DNA from 2 places in the Halomonas sp. DP4Y7-1 genome. Region 2 is predicted to be linked to the other one. Evidence: riboswitches for the same ligand, from Rfam matches in the RefSeq annotation. Region 2 holds a riboswitch; the other holds the start of a gene.
The links. Region 2 has a riboswitch for thiamine pyrophosphate ahead of KUV72_RS03580 (sodium:solute symporter family protein). Riboswitches for the same ligand answer to the same signal wherever they lie in the genome.
Positions count from the first base shown of each region.

Region 1: it holds a riboswitch for thiamine pyrophosphate, as region 2 does, so the genes downstream of both, thiC (phosphomethylpyrimidine synthase ThiC) here and KUV72_RS03580 (sodium:solute symporter family protein) in region 2, are expected to answer to the same signal.

Region 1 covers NZ_JAHVKS010000001.1:748,123-755,740, reverse strand. Annotated here, with positions in the region: gene KUV72_RS03045 (lysophospholipid acyltransferase family protein) at 1-509, shown strand, start outside; gene KUV72_RS03040 (DUF4870 family protein) at 506-862, shown strand; gene KUV72_RS03035 (glucan biosynthesis protein) at 1,333-2,949, shown strand; gene mdoH (glucans biosynthesis glucosyltransferase MdoH) at 2,946-4,868, shown strand; TPP riboswitch at 5,039-5,190, shown strand; gene tenA (thiaminase II) at 5,268-5,936, shown strand; TPP riboswitch at 6,018-6,152, shown strand; gene thiC (phosphomethylpyrimidine synthase ThiC) at 6,248-7,618, shown strand, end outside.
Region 2 covers NZ_JAHVKS010000001.1:871,670-878,584, forward strand. Annotated here, with positions in the region: gene KUV72_RS03570 (3-oxoacyl-ACP reductase) at 1-580, shown strand, start outside; gene KUV72_RS03575 (LLM class flavin-dependent oxidoreductase) at 580-1,869, shown strand; gene KUV72_RS03580 (sodium:solute symporter family protein) at 2,135-3,580, opposite strand; TPP riboswitch at 3,659-3,822, opposite strand; gene KUV72_RS03585 (hypothetical protein) at 3,895-4,743, opposite strand; gene KUV72_RS03590 (diguanylate cyclase) at 4,898-6,577, shown strand.

The sequences.
Region 1 (7,618 bases), 120 kb from region 2:
TGTACGAGCCGCCCAAGCTGGCCCCCTTGGATCCCATCATCCGTGCGGGACGTGAGCGCTGCGGCGCCAGCCTTGTGCCGACCAATCCAAGAGGGGTCGCCGCCCTGCTCAAGGCGCTGAAGCGCTGCGAGGCCGTCGGCATCCTGCCGGACCAGGAGCCCAGCTGGGGCAGCGGTGTCTTTGCTCCCTTCTTCGGACGCCCGGCCTATACCGCCACCCTGCTGCCCAAGCTGGTGGGACGCACCGAAGCACGGGTGGTGACAGGCGTCGCCCTGCGCCTACCCGGGCGAGGGTTTGCCCTGCACTTCCTGGCCGCCGACGAGCGAGTCTACGATGCCGACGAGACGACCTCCTGTACCGGTGTCAATGCCAGCATCGAAGAGGTCATCGCGCTCGAACCCGCCCAGTACCAATGGGAGTACAAGCGTTTCACCAAGACCCTGGAAGAGCAGCGCGGCGATCCCGACTTCCGCCGCCACCGGCTGTACAGTTCGAGGAATATGAAGTGACCCGTCCTCAGGACTCGATCTCACGCGACACCCATGTAGGGCACGCCTTGTACGTGATGTACCTGGCGGGCCTGGTCACCGGGTTCCTGACCCTGCTGATCGCGCTGATCGTGGCCTACGTCTATCGCAAGGATGCCCCGCCGTGGCTTCGGGCCCACTATCACTACCTGATTCGAACCTTCTGGATCGGCCTGGTGTATGGGGCCGCCGCGGCGGTGCTGACGGTGCTGGTCATCGGCCTGGCCTTGCCACCACTGCTGGTCAGTGCCTGGTTCGTGATTCGCTGCATCATCGGCTGGCGCGCGCTACACCGGCGGCTGCCGCCGCCTCGGGTAGACAGCTGGCTGTGGTAGCCATCTGCCGCAGCCGAGCCGTCACCCGCCAGATCAGTCCCTTCTCCTTCCCCCTACCCCTTCTCCCCTGCCCTTGCCCCTGCGACATGTATCCGCAGGGATACATTTCTTCGCAATTTTGTCGCCATAAGGCGACACGGAACCTCACTTTCCCCCTCCTCTCAAAGGCAGGTAGAACCCATCTATTGCATCTTTACCATCAGACAATAGGCTAGAGTGTGAAGAGCATGGATAGCCGTTTCAGCACAAATATGGGCAAAGTGATACACGCGACCTGCTGGCTGACCGCCTCTCGACCATCGCCGCAACGGCAGTCGCGGCGATGGTCGCGTATCACGGCGATCCGCGGCAGACCGTGATGGCTCCGCGATAGCCGTGACAGGTCCCGACGCCCACTGCCCAACGTCCCACTGGTTCCGCCTGACAGAGCACTGGCAGTTCGGTGCCATCAGGCCGCAAGGAGAGCGAACGTGAACACCCCAGTCATCTGCGGACGGTCGACACCGCCCACTGCCTACCCGGCCGAGTCAGCCCGCGTCAGTGGACGCGGCGGCCTCCACTGGAAGGCCGCTGCATCATGGGCACTGGCCGGCATGCTGGTCAGCGCACCCGCGCTGGCGGTGGATGCCGACAGCCTTTTCGAACAGGTGACCGATCAGGCGAGAACCCTGGCCGAAGCGCCCTACGAAGCACCAGAGAGTACACTGCCTGACGCCGTGGCCGAGATGGGCTACGACCGCTACCGGCAGATTCGCTACCGCGATGAACAGGCGCTTTGGCGCGATCACGGCAACTTTCAGGTGGAGCTGTTCCATCCCGGCTTTCTCTACGACCAGCCGGTCGATATCCATCTTCTCGAAGATGGTGAGGTGCGCACCCTGCCCTTCGAGCAGCAGCGCTTTCGCTACGACGACGATGCTGCTGAGCTGGCCGAACTGGATCTCGGCGACCAGGGCTATGCCGGCTTCCGTCTGCATTACCCGCTCAACCGAGCGGATGTCGACGACGAGTTTGCCGTCTTCCTCGGCGCTTCCTACTTCCGCCTGGTGGGCAGAAACCAGGGCTACGGGCTCTCCGCAAGAGGCTTGGCGATCGATACGGCCATGCCCCAGGGCGAAGAGTTCCCCTCCTTCCGCGAGTTCTGGCTGGTCCAGCCTGAGGCTGACGCCAACCGTATGACGGTTCTGGCGCTGCTGGACAGCCCGTCGCTGGCCGGGGCCTACCGCTTCGAGATTGCGCCTGGCAAGAACACTGTCGTCGACACCGAAGCGCGACTGTTCGCCCGCAGCGATGTCGAAAAGCTCGGGGTCGCGCCGCTGACCAGCATGTTCCTGCATGGCGAAATGGATCGGCAGGAAGAAGATGACTATCGCATCCGCGTGCATGACTCCAGCGGGCTGCTGATGGCCACCAGTTCTGGCGAGTGGACCTGGCGCGTGCTCGATAATCCCGCAGACCTGCAGATCTCTGGCTTGCAGGATACCTCTCCGAAGGGCTTCGGCCTGGTCCAGCGTCCGCGCCACTTCGATGCCTATCTGGACATGGAAGCCCGCTACGAACGCCGCCCAAGTCAGTGGGTACAGCCCGCTGGCGACTGGGGAGAAGGCCACGTGGAATTGATCGAAATTCCGACCGACAGCGAGGCCCACGACAATATCACGGCCTACTGGGTTCCCTCCTCGCCCCTCAAGGCGGGAGAGTCACGCACCTATCGGTATCAGACCTGGACCTTCGCTGATACCCCCATGGAAGAACCCCTGGCGCGGGTCGTCAGGTCACGCCAGGGCTGGGGTGGCATTCCCGGTCAGAGCAATCCCCCCGACGAACAGCTCAGGCAGTTCATCATCGACTTTCGCGGCGGCGAGCTCGAGGGTCTCGATGCGAGCCAGCCGGTCAGCGTGCACCTGACCACGTCCAGTGGCGAAACGACGGAAGCCAAGGTGACAGCACTGCCCGATGGAGACACCTGGCGGGCCAGCTTCAAGCTGCTGCCTGATGGCGATACGCCGGCAGACCTGCGCCTGACCTTGATGCTGCGCGACCAGCGCCTGAGCGAAACCTGGAACAGCATCTGGAGTCCCCGATGAACGAGCATACCCCGGAAGTCCCCTGGCCCCGGTGGCGCAGAACGCTGGTAGGCATGGCCATTGCCGCCACCACCGCGCTGGGTGTCTGGACCATGTTCAAGATCCTGTATGTCGAGGGCATCACTCCCCTGGAAATGGCCATCCTGGGGCTGTTTGCGATCACCTTCGGCTGGATCACCATGGCCTTCTGGAGCGCCGTGATCGGGTTTGTGCTTCACCTCACTGGGCGTGACCCCTTGAGCCTCAAGCGGCGTGGCGCCGGACCGATGAGGCCCGCCGGCTCTCGCTCTCGCACCGCCTTGGTCATGCCGATCCACAACGAGGACGTGGCCCGGGTCGCGGCTGGGCTCGAGACAACCTGCATGGACCTTGGCGAGCTGCCGGAGGGCATCGACGTCGAGGCCTTCGTGCTCAGCGATAGCACCGACGACGCCGTCGTGGCGGAAGAAAAGGCCGCCATGGCAGCGCTGCAGCAGCGACTCGAGGGCCACTGCCGGCTGCACTATCGCCACCGGGACAGCAACGCAGGGCGCAAGGCAGGCAACTTGGGCGACTTCTGCACCCGCTGGGGCAGCCACTACGACTATATGCTGGTGGTCGACGCCGACAGTCTGATGAGCGGGACCACGGTGGTCGAGCTCATCGACGAGATGATGGCCAATCCTCGGCTGGGGCTCCTTCAGACGGTGCCCATTCCCGTGCGCCAGCAAAGTCTGTTCGGGCGCTGCAATCAATTCGCTGCCGCGCTCTACTCGCCCATGCTGGCGGCAGGGCTGAGCTTCTGGCACGCCACCGCAGCCAACTATTTTGGCCACAATGCCATCATTCGGGTGGACGCGTTCACCGACGCCTGTGGCCTTCCCGAGCTCCCTGGCAAGCCGCCCCTGGGTGGCGATATCCTCAGTCATGACTTTGTCGAGGCAGCGCTGTTGCGCCGGGCCGGCTGGCAGGTGCGCATGCGCACCGACCTGGGCGGCAGCTATGAGGAAATGCCCAGCCACATTCTCGACTATGCCAAGCGTGATCGACGTTGGGTACAGGGCAACCTGCAGCATCTGCGCCTGCTGAATGGCCATGGCCTGCATGTGCTGAGCCGTCTGCACTTCTTCTTCGGCGCGCTGGCCTACCTGTCGTCGCTGGTGTGGCTGGCGATCCTGGTCATCAGTACCATCGATGCGCTGATCAGGGCGCTCGTTCCCACGAACTTCTTCACCGCCAGCTCGCAGTTGTTCCCTGACTGGCCCATCGCTCCGCCCAACCTGATCATTCCCTTGTTGATCGGCACCTTGGGCATGCTGCTGATGCCCAAGGTGCTGGGACTGATACTCGGTCTCATGCGGGATCCAGAGGGCTACGGGGGACGCCCAAAACTGGTCTTGAGCATGCTGGTGGAGACCCTGTTCGCCATGCTGATCGCACCGCTGATGATGGTCTTCCACAGCCGTTTCGTGATCCAGGTGCTGACCGGTCGTACCGTTGCCTGGGACCCGCAATCCCGAGAGGGGCGGGCACTGCCCTGGCGGGAAGCCTTCCGCCATACCTGGCTGTGGTCGCTGATTGGTGCGGTGTGGGCTCTCGTCACCTGGGCCTACACTCCGAGCTTCTTTCTCTGGCTGACGCCCGTCTGGCTCGGCCTGGTGCTGGCGGCTCCGCTGGTGCGCTGGAGCTCCAGCCTGACCATCGGCCGCCGCCTGGCCCGCGCCGGGCTTCTGCTGGTACCCAGTGAGACACGCCCCCCCAGGGTCGTCGCCGATCTACACATCGAGAGTCAGCTACCCTCATCGGGCGCGCCGGCCGCTCCCCCCAGCGAGCGTCCCCGAGACATGCCTGTGCAGTCCTTCCGACGCCCCCATCAATCGGCTGAGGTGCACAGCGACCCTGGCCACCCGATCGACACCCCCACGCCAGATCGTCGCTGATCCATCATAAGCCATCATCAGCGTCGGTGCAGGACGCCGCGGCCGTGACCCTCATGGCCGCGGCGTCATCATTAGGTAGTCTCTCTCGACAACCTCCCTTGACGCCCCCTTCCGATGCTATCCGAAAGTGGTGTCTGGCAAAGCCGCAAGGGCGTGCTAGACTGCGGTCGACTCGCTTGACGGGGTGCCGGTCAATCCGGCTGAGATGGTGCAGGGCCAGCGTGGTGTAGCGGCCCGACAGCACCGATCCCGTGGAACCTGATCCGGGTGCGGTGTGGACTCACACCTTGAACCGGCGTAGGGAATCAGGCGGTGGCACGCCTTCCCTGCGGGGGCCTGCCCTTCCTCCCCGCCGTCCTTCTCTGCCCCGCCCACCGGATCCACTATGCCGGAGCTATCATGGGCTATTGCTTCAACGATCTGATCGCTGCCTGCCGCGACGACTGGCGGCGCTATACCGAGCACGACTTCGTTCGTGCACTTGGGCGCGGCGACCTGAATGACGCCAGCTTTCGCCACTATCTGAAGCAGGACTACCTGTTTCTCCTGCAGTTTTCACGCGCCTACGCCCTTGCTGCCTACAAGAGCCAGGACCTGGAGAGCTTGCAGGGGGCCTTCAAGGGGATGCAGACGATCCTCGAGGTCGAACTGGGCCTGCATCTTGCCTACTGCCGAGAATGGGGCATTGACGACAGCGAGCTCAGCCGTCTACCGGAGGCACGTGCCACCCTGGCCTATACCCGCTACGTCCTCGACACCGGCAGTCGTGGTGATCTGCTGGACCTGCACGTCGCCCTGGCGCCCTGCATGGTCGGCTACGCCGACATCGGCCGCTGGCTGGCGGATCATCCCGAGACGCTGCGTGGTGGCGACAATCCCTACGATGCCTGGATCACCATGTACGCAAGCCCTGACTTTCAGGCCTCGGCCGTGCGCGAAAGGCACTGGCTCGACGACCAGCTCAGCCAGGTATCGAGCGCTCGTTTCGACCGGCTGGCGCGCATCTTTAGCGACGCGACCCGTCTCGAGACTGACTTCTGGCAGATGGGACTGGACCTGAGCGACTGACCTTGGCGACGCCTTTAGGCGATCGAACTGGGCGATCGACCTGGGTGATCGCGCTCGACAACACAGACAAGCTGACAATAGCAACGCTTGACGGGGTGCCGCAGCCAGCGGCTGAGATCATGCAGCGCATGAGACCCGTTGAACCTGATCTGGGGATACCCCCGATGTTACGGCATCGAGGCGAGGACCAGCGTAGGGATCAAGCGCTCACGGCCACGGCCTCGACGCCCCCCCCTTCTCCCTCGCGACGTGCCATTACCACCATCAGGGCGACGCCACTTGCCCTGCACCGCCGTGAGAGGAAACCACCTATGTCACTCGACCACCCCTCGTCTCATCCGAGATCCCGCCATGACGCCCACTTCCTGGCCGAGACGGCCAGGGTCGACCAGGCCGCCGTCACTCCCCTGCCAGGCTCTCGCAAGGTCTATGTAGAGGGCTCCCGGCCCGACCTGCGGGTGCCATTTCGCGAAATCACCCTGTCGCCGACGCGCACCTCAGGCGCCGACGAAGCCAATCCACCGCTACTGGTGTACGACACCTCAGGCCCCTATACCGACCCGGCGGTACAGGTCGACCTGCGCAAGGGACTAGCCGAGTTGCGTAGGCCCTGGATTGAGGAGCGCAACGATACCGAGTGGCTCGACGGTCCCACCTCCGAGTACGGCCGCCGGCGTGCCAATGACCCGCTGCTGGCCCCCCTGCGCTTCGAGCTGACGCGCACACCACGCCGCGCCACCAGGACCGCCGATGGCCGCCCGGGCAACGTCACCCAATTGCATTACGCGCGGCGCGGCATCATCACACCGGAAATGGAGTTCATTGCACTTCGCGAGAATCAACGTCGACAGGCCCTTCAGGACCCTTATCGTGGCAGTGACGAGGTCGAAGCGATACTTGGCCACCAGCACCCCGGCCAGTCGTTCGGAGCCCGTTTGCCGGATGAGATCACCCCCGAGTTCGTGCGCCAGGAAGTGGCCGCCGGACGCGCCATCATCCCGGCCAACATCAATCATCCCGAAGCCGAGCCGATGATCATCGGGCGTAACTTTCTGGTGAAGATCAACGGCAACCTAGGCAACTCTGCGGTGACGTCCTCCATCGAAGAGGAAGTGGACAAGATGACCTGGGGGATTCGCTGGGGGGCGGATACGATCATGGACCTGTCCACTGGACAGAACATCCATGAAACCCGTGAGTGGATCATCCGCAACTCACCGGTGCCGATCGGTACCGTGCCACTCTATCAGGCGCTGGAAAAGGTCAAGGGCGTGGCCGAGGACCTGACCTGGGAGATCTTTCGCGACACCTTGATCGAGCAGGCGGAACAGGGGGTGGACTATTTCACCATCCACGCCGGTGTGCTTCTTCGCTATGTGCCGCTGACCGCTGGCCGAGTCACCGGCATCGTCTCGCGGGGAGGCTCGATCATGGCCAAGTGGTGCCTCTATCACCACCAGGAAAGCTTCCTCTACACCCACTTCGAGGAGATCTGCGAGATCTGCAAGCAGTATGACGTGGCCTTCTCGCTGGGCGATGGGCTGCGCCCGGGATCCGTGGCAGATGCCAATGACGAAGCTCAGATGGCCGAACTCAAGACCCTGGGCGAGCTGACCCACATTGCCTGGAAGCACGACGTGCAGGTGATGATAGAAGGGCCCGGCCACGTGCCCATGCACCTG
Region 2 (6,915 bases):
GTGCGATCGGGATGGCGTGGAGGCCATGTTGGCGAGGGCCAGTGAGCGCTTCGGTGGGCCTGTGACTACCGTGGTCAACAATGCGCTGCCGGACTTTGCATTCAATGGGGACGCACGGCCTGGCCCTGACTCGCTGAGCTGGGAGCATCTGGACCATCAACTTCAGGGTGTGGTGCGTGGTGCGCTCAACACGGTGCAGGCAGCGCTTCCCGGCATGCGCGAGGCGGGTGTCGGGCGTGTCATCAATATCGGTACCAACCTGTTCCAGAACCCGGTGGTGCCGTATCACGACTACACCGCGGCCAAGGCGGCGCTGCTGTCGCTGACGCGTACGCTGGCGCAGGATCTCGGCCCAGACAATATCAGCGTCAATATGGTGTCCGGCGGCTTGCTGCGCACGACGGACGCTTCCAGTGCCACACCAGACGCGGTGTTTGACCTCATCGCCGCCAACACACCGCTGCGACGGGTGACCACCCCGCAAGAGTTTGCAGACGCGGTACTGCTGTTGGCTTCCCCGTGGGCCAGGGCCATCACCGGGCAGAATCTGATTGTCGATGGCGGACTGGTGAAAGGCTGATGACCTCTATGCACTTGAATCTCTTCATCCTGGGCTGCGGTCATCACAAGGCGGCCTGGCGACACCCTGATTCCAGCGTCGAGCGATTGGCGGATATCGCCTACTACGAAGAGCTGGCCAAGCTTGCCGAACGCGGTCGCCTGGATGCGGTTTTCTTTGCCGATGGCCATGCCGCGGGCAATGTCGCAGACGGTCCGCTGTGGACCTTGGAGCCGCTGACAATGCTTGCCGCGATGGCGCGTGCCACACAGCATATCGGCCTGATCTCGACCGTCTCCAGTACCTTCTATACGCCCTTTCATGCGGCTCGCATGCTGGCATCGCTGGACCATATCTCGGGCGGACGGCTTGGGTGGAACCTGGTGACGTCAATGTTCGACAGCGAGGCGCGCAATCATGGCCTGGAAGGCATGCCGGGCCACGCGCAGCGCTACGCTAGAGCGGAAGAGTTTGCCAATACCGTGCTGGCGCTGTGGGACTCCTGGAGCGATGGCGCGCTGCTGCGAGATCGCCACGGCGATTATGCGGATGCTGCTCAAGTGCAACCGATTCATCACCGCGGCGAGCATTTTCTGGTCGATGGCCCCTTGACGGTGCCGCGCTCGCCACAGGGCCATCCCGTGCTGTTTCAGGCGGGGGCATCAGAACAGGGGCGAGACCTGGCGGCACGCTATGCCGAAGCCATTTACGCGGTGGCCTATGACCTGCCATCGGCCCAGGCTTACTGCGCTGACCTCAAGGCGAGGGTGAAAGCCGCAGGCCGTCCAGGGGTGGCGATCATGCCGGGGCTTGTGACCTACGTCGGGTCTACCGAGGAAGAGGCCCGACGCAAGCAGCGTGAACTCGACGAGTTGCTGCCGGTAGAGGCCTCGCGGCGACAGTTAAGCCAGTTTATCGGCCAGGACGTCAGTCACTGGGAACTGGATGCGCCCGTGCCCGCGCTGCCGCCGCTGGAGGCTTTTACAGGACCGAAAGGACGCTATGCCACCATCCTGCGCATTATCGAGGCTGAACGGCCAACCCTGAGACAGCTAATGGGACGGCTTGCCGCCGGAGGTGGGCACTGCACGATGGTCGGCACGCCGGAGGGAATTGCCGATGAGATGCAGCGCTGGGTCGAACAGGGTGGGGCCGATGGCTTTAACCTGATGCCACCCTCACTGCCTCACGGCATCGAGGACTTCGTGGAGCAGGTCGTGCCGGAATTGCAGCGACGTGGGGTCTTCCGCCGGGAATATGAGGGCAAGACGCTGCGCGACCATCTTGGATTGTCACGCCCCAGCTGCTGAGCGGGCGTCTTGCTCACACTGCTGCTAGGCACGACAGCCTCTATAGACATCCGCCATAACAGCGGGGGAGCTCGCCCCGCCGTTATGGTTTCGGTTCAGTGGCGTCGGTTTGATTGCCTTAGGGAAACACTGCATAAATTACTGCGCTCGATATCTCGGCTGCTGGCGGTGCTCAAGATCCTCATTTAACCGCATGTAAACTCCGGTCTTTCCGCTCCGGCAGCTACCGACCTGTCATCGCTCGAAACATTTATTCAGCGTTTCCTTAGTTCTGGAAGCGTCTCACCAGGCCGCTCATTCGGTCAAAGTCGTAGCTCTCCCGAGATGGCATCAGCTTCATCAGGACGAGAGATACCAGCACCGGAACAAAGGCAGCCAGCAGGAAGGATTCCAGTAGCGTCGCGGTGCCACCGTTAGGCGAGGGGAACATCCACAGCCCGGCCAGCAGACCTGCTGCGGTACTGATCACTGCATTGCGACCGTGATAGCGGCGGTTGAACAGGCCGAAAAACACCGGAAAGGCTGCGGCAGAGCACAGCAGGTCTGCCAGCAGGAACAGGTAGAGGACGCTGTAGCCCTGCGCAGCGACCCACGTCACTGGTATTGCAGCGACGACGATGAGCCAGCGTGCCATTCTCATCAAGGCCGCCTCACTGGCCTGGGGCAGCAGCCTGTGCATGTCGACGGCGATAATGCTGGAGGTGGCATTGATCGTTGTGTCGGCGCTACTCATTACCAGCGCAAGGCCAAGGGGAATCAGGGCCAAGGCAAACCACAGCGGCACGTCGGACAACAATACGCTGAACAGAGCGACGGAGCCGTCTCCCTCAAGTCCCAGGCCGATGAACGCCAGGCCGAACAGACCCATGAGTACGATGACCGGGAAGTTGAAGAGTCCCGCGATCCAGAAGCCACGCCTGAGCACGCGAGTATCCCGGGCCGCATAGATCCTCTGCCAGGTTCCTTGGTAGAACAGACCCGTCAGCATCACCGCGAGAAAGAAGGTCAGGCCAGCGCGCAGGCCGCCAGCATCGGTGATATCCAGCAGTTGCGGAGCACGCTCGCGTAGCCCCTCGAGCGTCGGAGCAACGCCACCCGCCGCCTGCCAGCCAAACATGAGCAAGAGAGCCAGCAGTGGCAGGATCACCAGCATCTGCACCTTGTCAGTGAAGATGGTGGTACGCAGACCGCCGTAAAAGGTGTAGAGCAGGGTGGCGATCATCACCACGCTGGCGGTTAGCCAGAGGGGGATGGGGGCCAGCAGGGTCACCATGTGGGCAATGGCGGTCAGCCCTGCAGCCAGAGAGATAAACAGGTAGAACAGCATAATCGCCAGGGTGAAGGCATACATCGTGCGGCCGTAGCGGTGGATCACGAACTCGGTCAGGCCGTGGCCTTCGGGAATCAGCTCCCGCATGCGTCGACCAAGAGGAATCATCACCAGGCGAGGCACCATGGAGCCGAGCGCGTAGCCAATGACCGCCGCGATACCGCCCCAGGTGGCAGCCTGGGCCGGTCCAAACAGGATCCAGGTGCCCAGTGTGGTGGCAATCAACGTCAGCACCGTGGCACGAGTGTTCTGGCTGTTACGTGCGGAGATGTAGTCATCTAGGCCGCCCCGACGGCGTCGGGCGTAGAGCAGGCCTGGAATGGCAAAGATGGCAGCGCACAGCAGCAGCCACAGCGCCGTCCAGAGAGGGTCGAGCATCATCGAGAGAAACCTCTTTCTTATCGTTGTCCGCAGGGACCAGTGGACATCGGGACGGACGGCGGGCAGGAAGAAAGAGGGAGAGCGGCAACCATCCTTCCCTTCGCCGGCATGACCCGGATCAGGTTCAAAGGGTTACCGCGCAATGCGGAATCTCAGCCCCGTACTATGGCCTTGGTGCGATACAGCGCTGTCGCGGCGCTGTCACGACCTGTATGGCCAGTAGGGCTCCCCTAGGAAGAGGTCCAGACTAGGGCCGGCTAGTGGGGCTGTCAATTGCAGAAAGGTAGGGCGCTCGTTGCGGAAGCATCGCGCCGCTAACGCCCCTCGAGTGACATTGCTTGGCAGGCCCGATCCAGCCAGTGGGTCGTCTCCGAGAGCCTGGGGTGGGGGTTGTTGTTGCAGTCGAAGCAACCCGAGCTCTTCGCCACCTCTGCCAGCGACGTATCAGAGGTAGCGTTCAGCACGAGGGTGCGCCGATGCCCTCCGCCGCCGGCAAGAAAGTGGGCAGCTTCAGCGTGCTGGACTTCCATGGGAAAGGACAGGTCTGACATGGGAAAGGACTGGTCTGACGTGGGAGTGTCTGGTGAGACAGTGTCTTCGGCAAGCGCAGTGCCTGGCTGGCCTCTGCACCAGATGACTTCAAATCCCCTCTGATGGGCATGCAGGCCAATGCGATGCACGTCCCTGATCGGCCCAGCCATTACCAGGCGCAGCGCAGGTTGGATCAGCAGCGCAAGCAGCTGATCGCATTGCTGTACCAGTGGCTCATGTTGCTCGACGCGCCTCAGTCGGGCGGGGGAGCCATTCAAGTTGATAAGGCGAACCAGCGAAGGTTGTCCGAGCAGCGTCGCGTGCAGGACTTCCAGATGGGTCTGTGTCGGGCTGTCCGGCAGCAGTAGTTCCGCGACGTGGTCGCGACCCTGGCTGACATGGACTGTCGTCAGGGGGGAGTGATGGACGTCGGCGTGCTGGCGCAGGTCCTTAAACGGATGCGGTAGTCGGTAGGCGTTGCCGTCCTCGTCAATCGGCTCCGCTTGAGTGGTCTGCATACGGTAATCCACAAGACCGTAAGCGCTGCCCAGTTGAGTCTCCAGCCAGGCGGCACGTCCTTGGTACGTGAGCGAGAGAGCTCGCTCGATCGCCATCAAGTTTTGGTAATACATGGCATTCGCCTCTTGAGCACCGTGAGCGAACGTACTGTCCACGCAGCGTGGAAAATTCTGATGCATTCAACCATACAAACAGCCAAATTCATGAGCAGGCCAGAAGGATGCTTGTGCGTCCTATCACGTCAGGGGAACGACCAGGAGAGCCAGCATGGACCAGTATGCCTGGGTGCGAGAAGCATTGACGCTTGCCGGGACGGTACTCGTCAGGGTGTCGCCAGCGGCGGTGGTGCTAGACGTGGCCGGCGATTGTGCGTCGGTGTTGGGAGGATCTCGCGATGAGGTTGTCGGACGTTCGTTGTCGGAGCTGCAGGGGCACTCCGCCAGGCTTGCAGAAGCCATGGCGGGTGCGGGCAGGCAGTGGGACGAGCAGGGAAGGGGGCAAAGCCGTAGCTCGGCTTACGTGATGCTGCCTGATGGCAGCATGGTGCTGCGTCTGCCGATGCAGCAACGACCTGATCATGGTGTGGTGGCTCGGCTAGCGGATCATCTTCCTGTCATGGTGGCCTACGTGGATCGAGACCTGTGCTTTCGCTTCAACAATCAGGCATATCAGGACTTCATTGGCCTTACGTCGTCTGAATTGGCAGGTCAGCCGGTGGCATCGGTTCTCGACGCCTCCTCCTATGCGAAGATTCAGCCGCGCTTCGCGCGTGCCCTGGCGGGGGTAGAGGTCAGCTACGAGGATGCACTGGTGCTGCAGGACGGCAGGAGAGCATTTTTCAAGGTGAACTACTTGCCGGATATCGTGGATGACGGTGTCGCGGGCTTCTACGCCATCATTCAGGACGTCTCTGAATACCGGTCGATGATCCAGCTGCTACGGGATGTGCACACCGGCGTTAACCGCACGGATATCGAGACGTCCGAGATTGTCGATATGCTGCTGCGAGATGCGCTTGTTTACCTGGGCCTGGACATCGCGTTGGTCAGCGAGGTGGTGGGTGAGCAGTACAGCGTGCGCTGGGCGGCCAGTGATGAGGCGCCGGTAGGTCCTGGGGATACCTTTCCTCTGGGAGATACGTATTGCCGTCTTACCCTTGATGCGTGTGACGTCTTTGCTACCCATCATGCCAGGTGTGATGAGCGTGTTAGCGGGCACCCCTGTTACCAGGCGTTTCAGTTGGAAACCTATATTGGTGCGCCCATTTGGATAGAGGGCTCCGTCTGGGGAACGCTTAATTTTTCCAGCGCTAGACCTCGTCGCCAGCCCTTTTCAGAGGTTGATATTGAGCTGGTGCGTCTGCTGACCGGTGCAGTAGAGCGAGTGATTACCAACGAACTGGACGTAGCGCGAATCAAGAGGGAGCGCGACGAGCTGGAAGATCAGGCATTGCGTGACCCGCTCACGGGCTTGCCCAATCGGGCGCAGCTCGATCGCTATGTCGACGAACTTATAGAGGAGTGCACTTCACGGGGGACGGGCTTTGCCCTGGCCGTGCTGGACATCGACTTCTTCAAGCAAGTGAATGACCACTATGGGCATGTGGTAGGAGACCAGGTCTTGGTGTGGCTCGGTCAGGCCGTTGAGCAGTGTCTGCGTGATGGTGACCTGGTGGCCCGTACCGGAGGCGAGGAGTTCGTTATCGTCATGCGTCATGCCGCATTGGAGGAGGCCATGAGCGCGGCGCAGCGTGTATGTCAGGCCATCAGCCAGAGCCAGATCGAACTTGCAGATGGTCAGCAGTTGAACATCACCATCAGCATGGGCGTCGGTGCGTACACCAAGGGGGAGACGTTTACGTCGCTATTTGAGCGCGTGGATCAAGAGCTGTACGCCGCAAAACACGCCGGACGCAACCGGGTATGTGGCAAGCGTCATATGGCCTAAACAGAGGCTGGTCTTTTGCTGGTTTTTTTGATGGTCTTCGCTTTCGGCGCGCTAGCGCTCGTTCCCTGTAAGGTGTCTTGTCAGGTCTCTTGCCAGGTCTCTTGCCAGGTGTAGTGGCGTGAAGGCCTTGGCGATGCCAGGGCCTTTTGCGTGCTGATGCCTTGCCACGGTGCATGGATGTGGCAATGACGGCGACTAAAGGTGGGTCCCCGCGAACGTTATGGCGAGGACATAACAGAGCCGTCATGCGCTGATGAGTTTTTTTGATTCAGACTATTGCCAAGCTGCCTCGAGATCCGTAAAGTACGCATCCGCTGCCGGCGACGAGCAAACGTCAC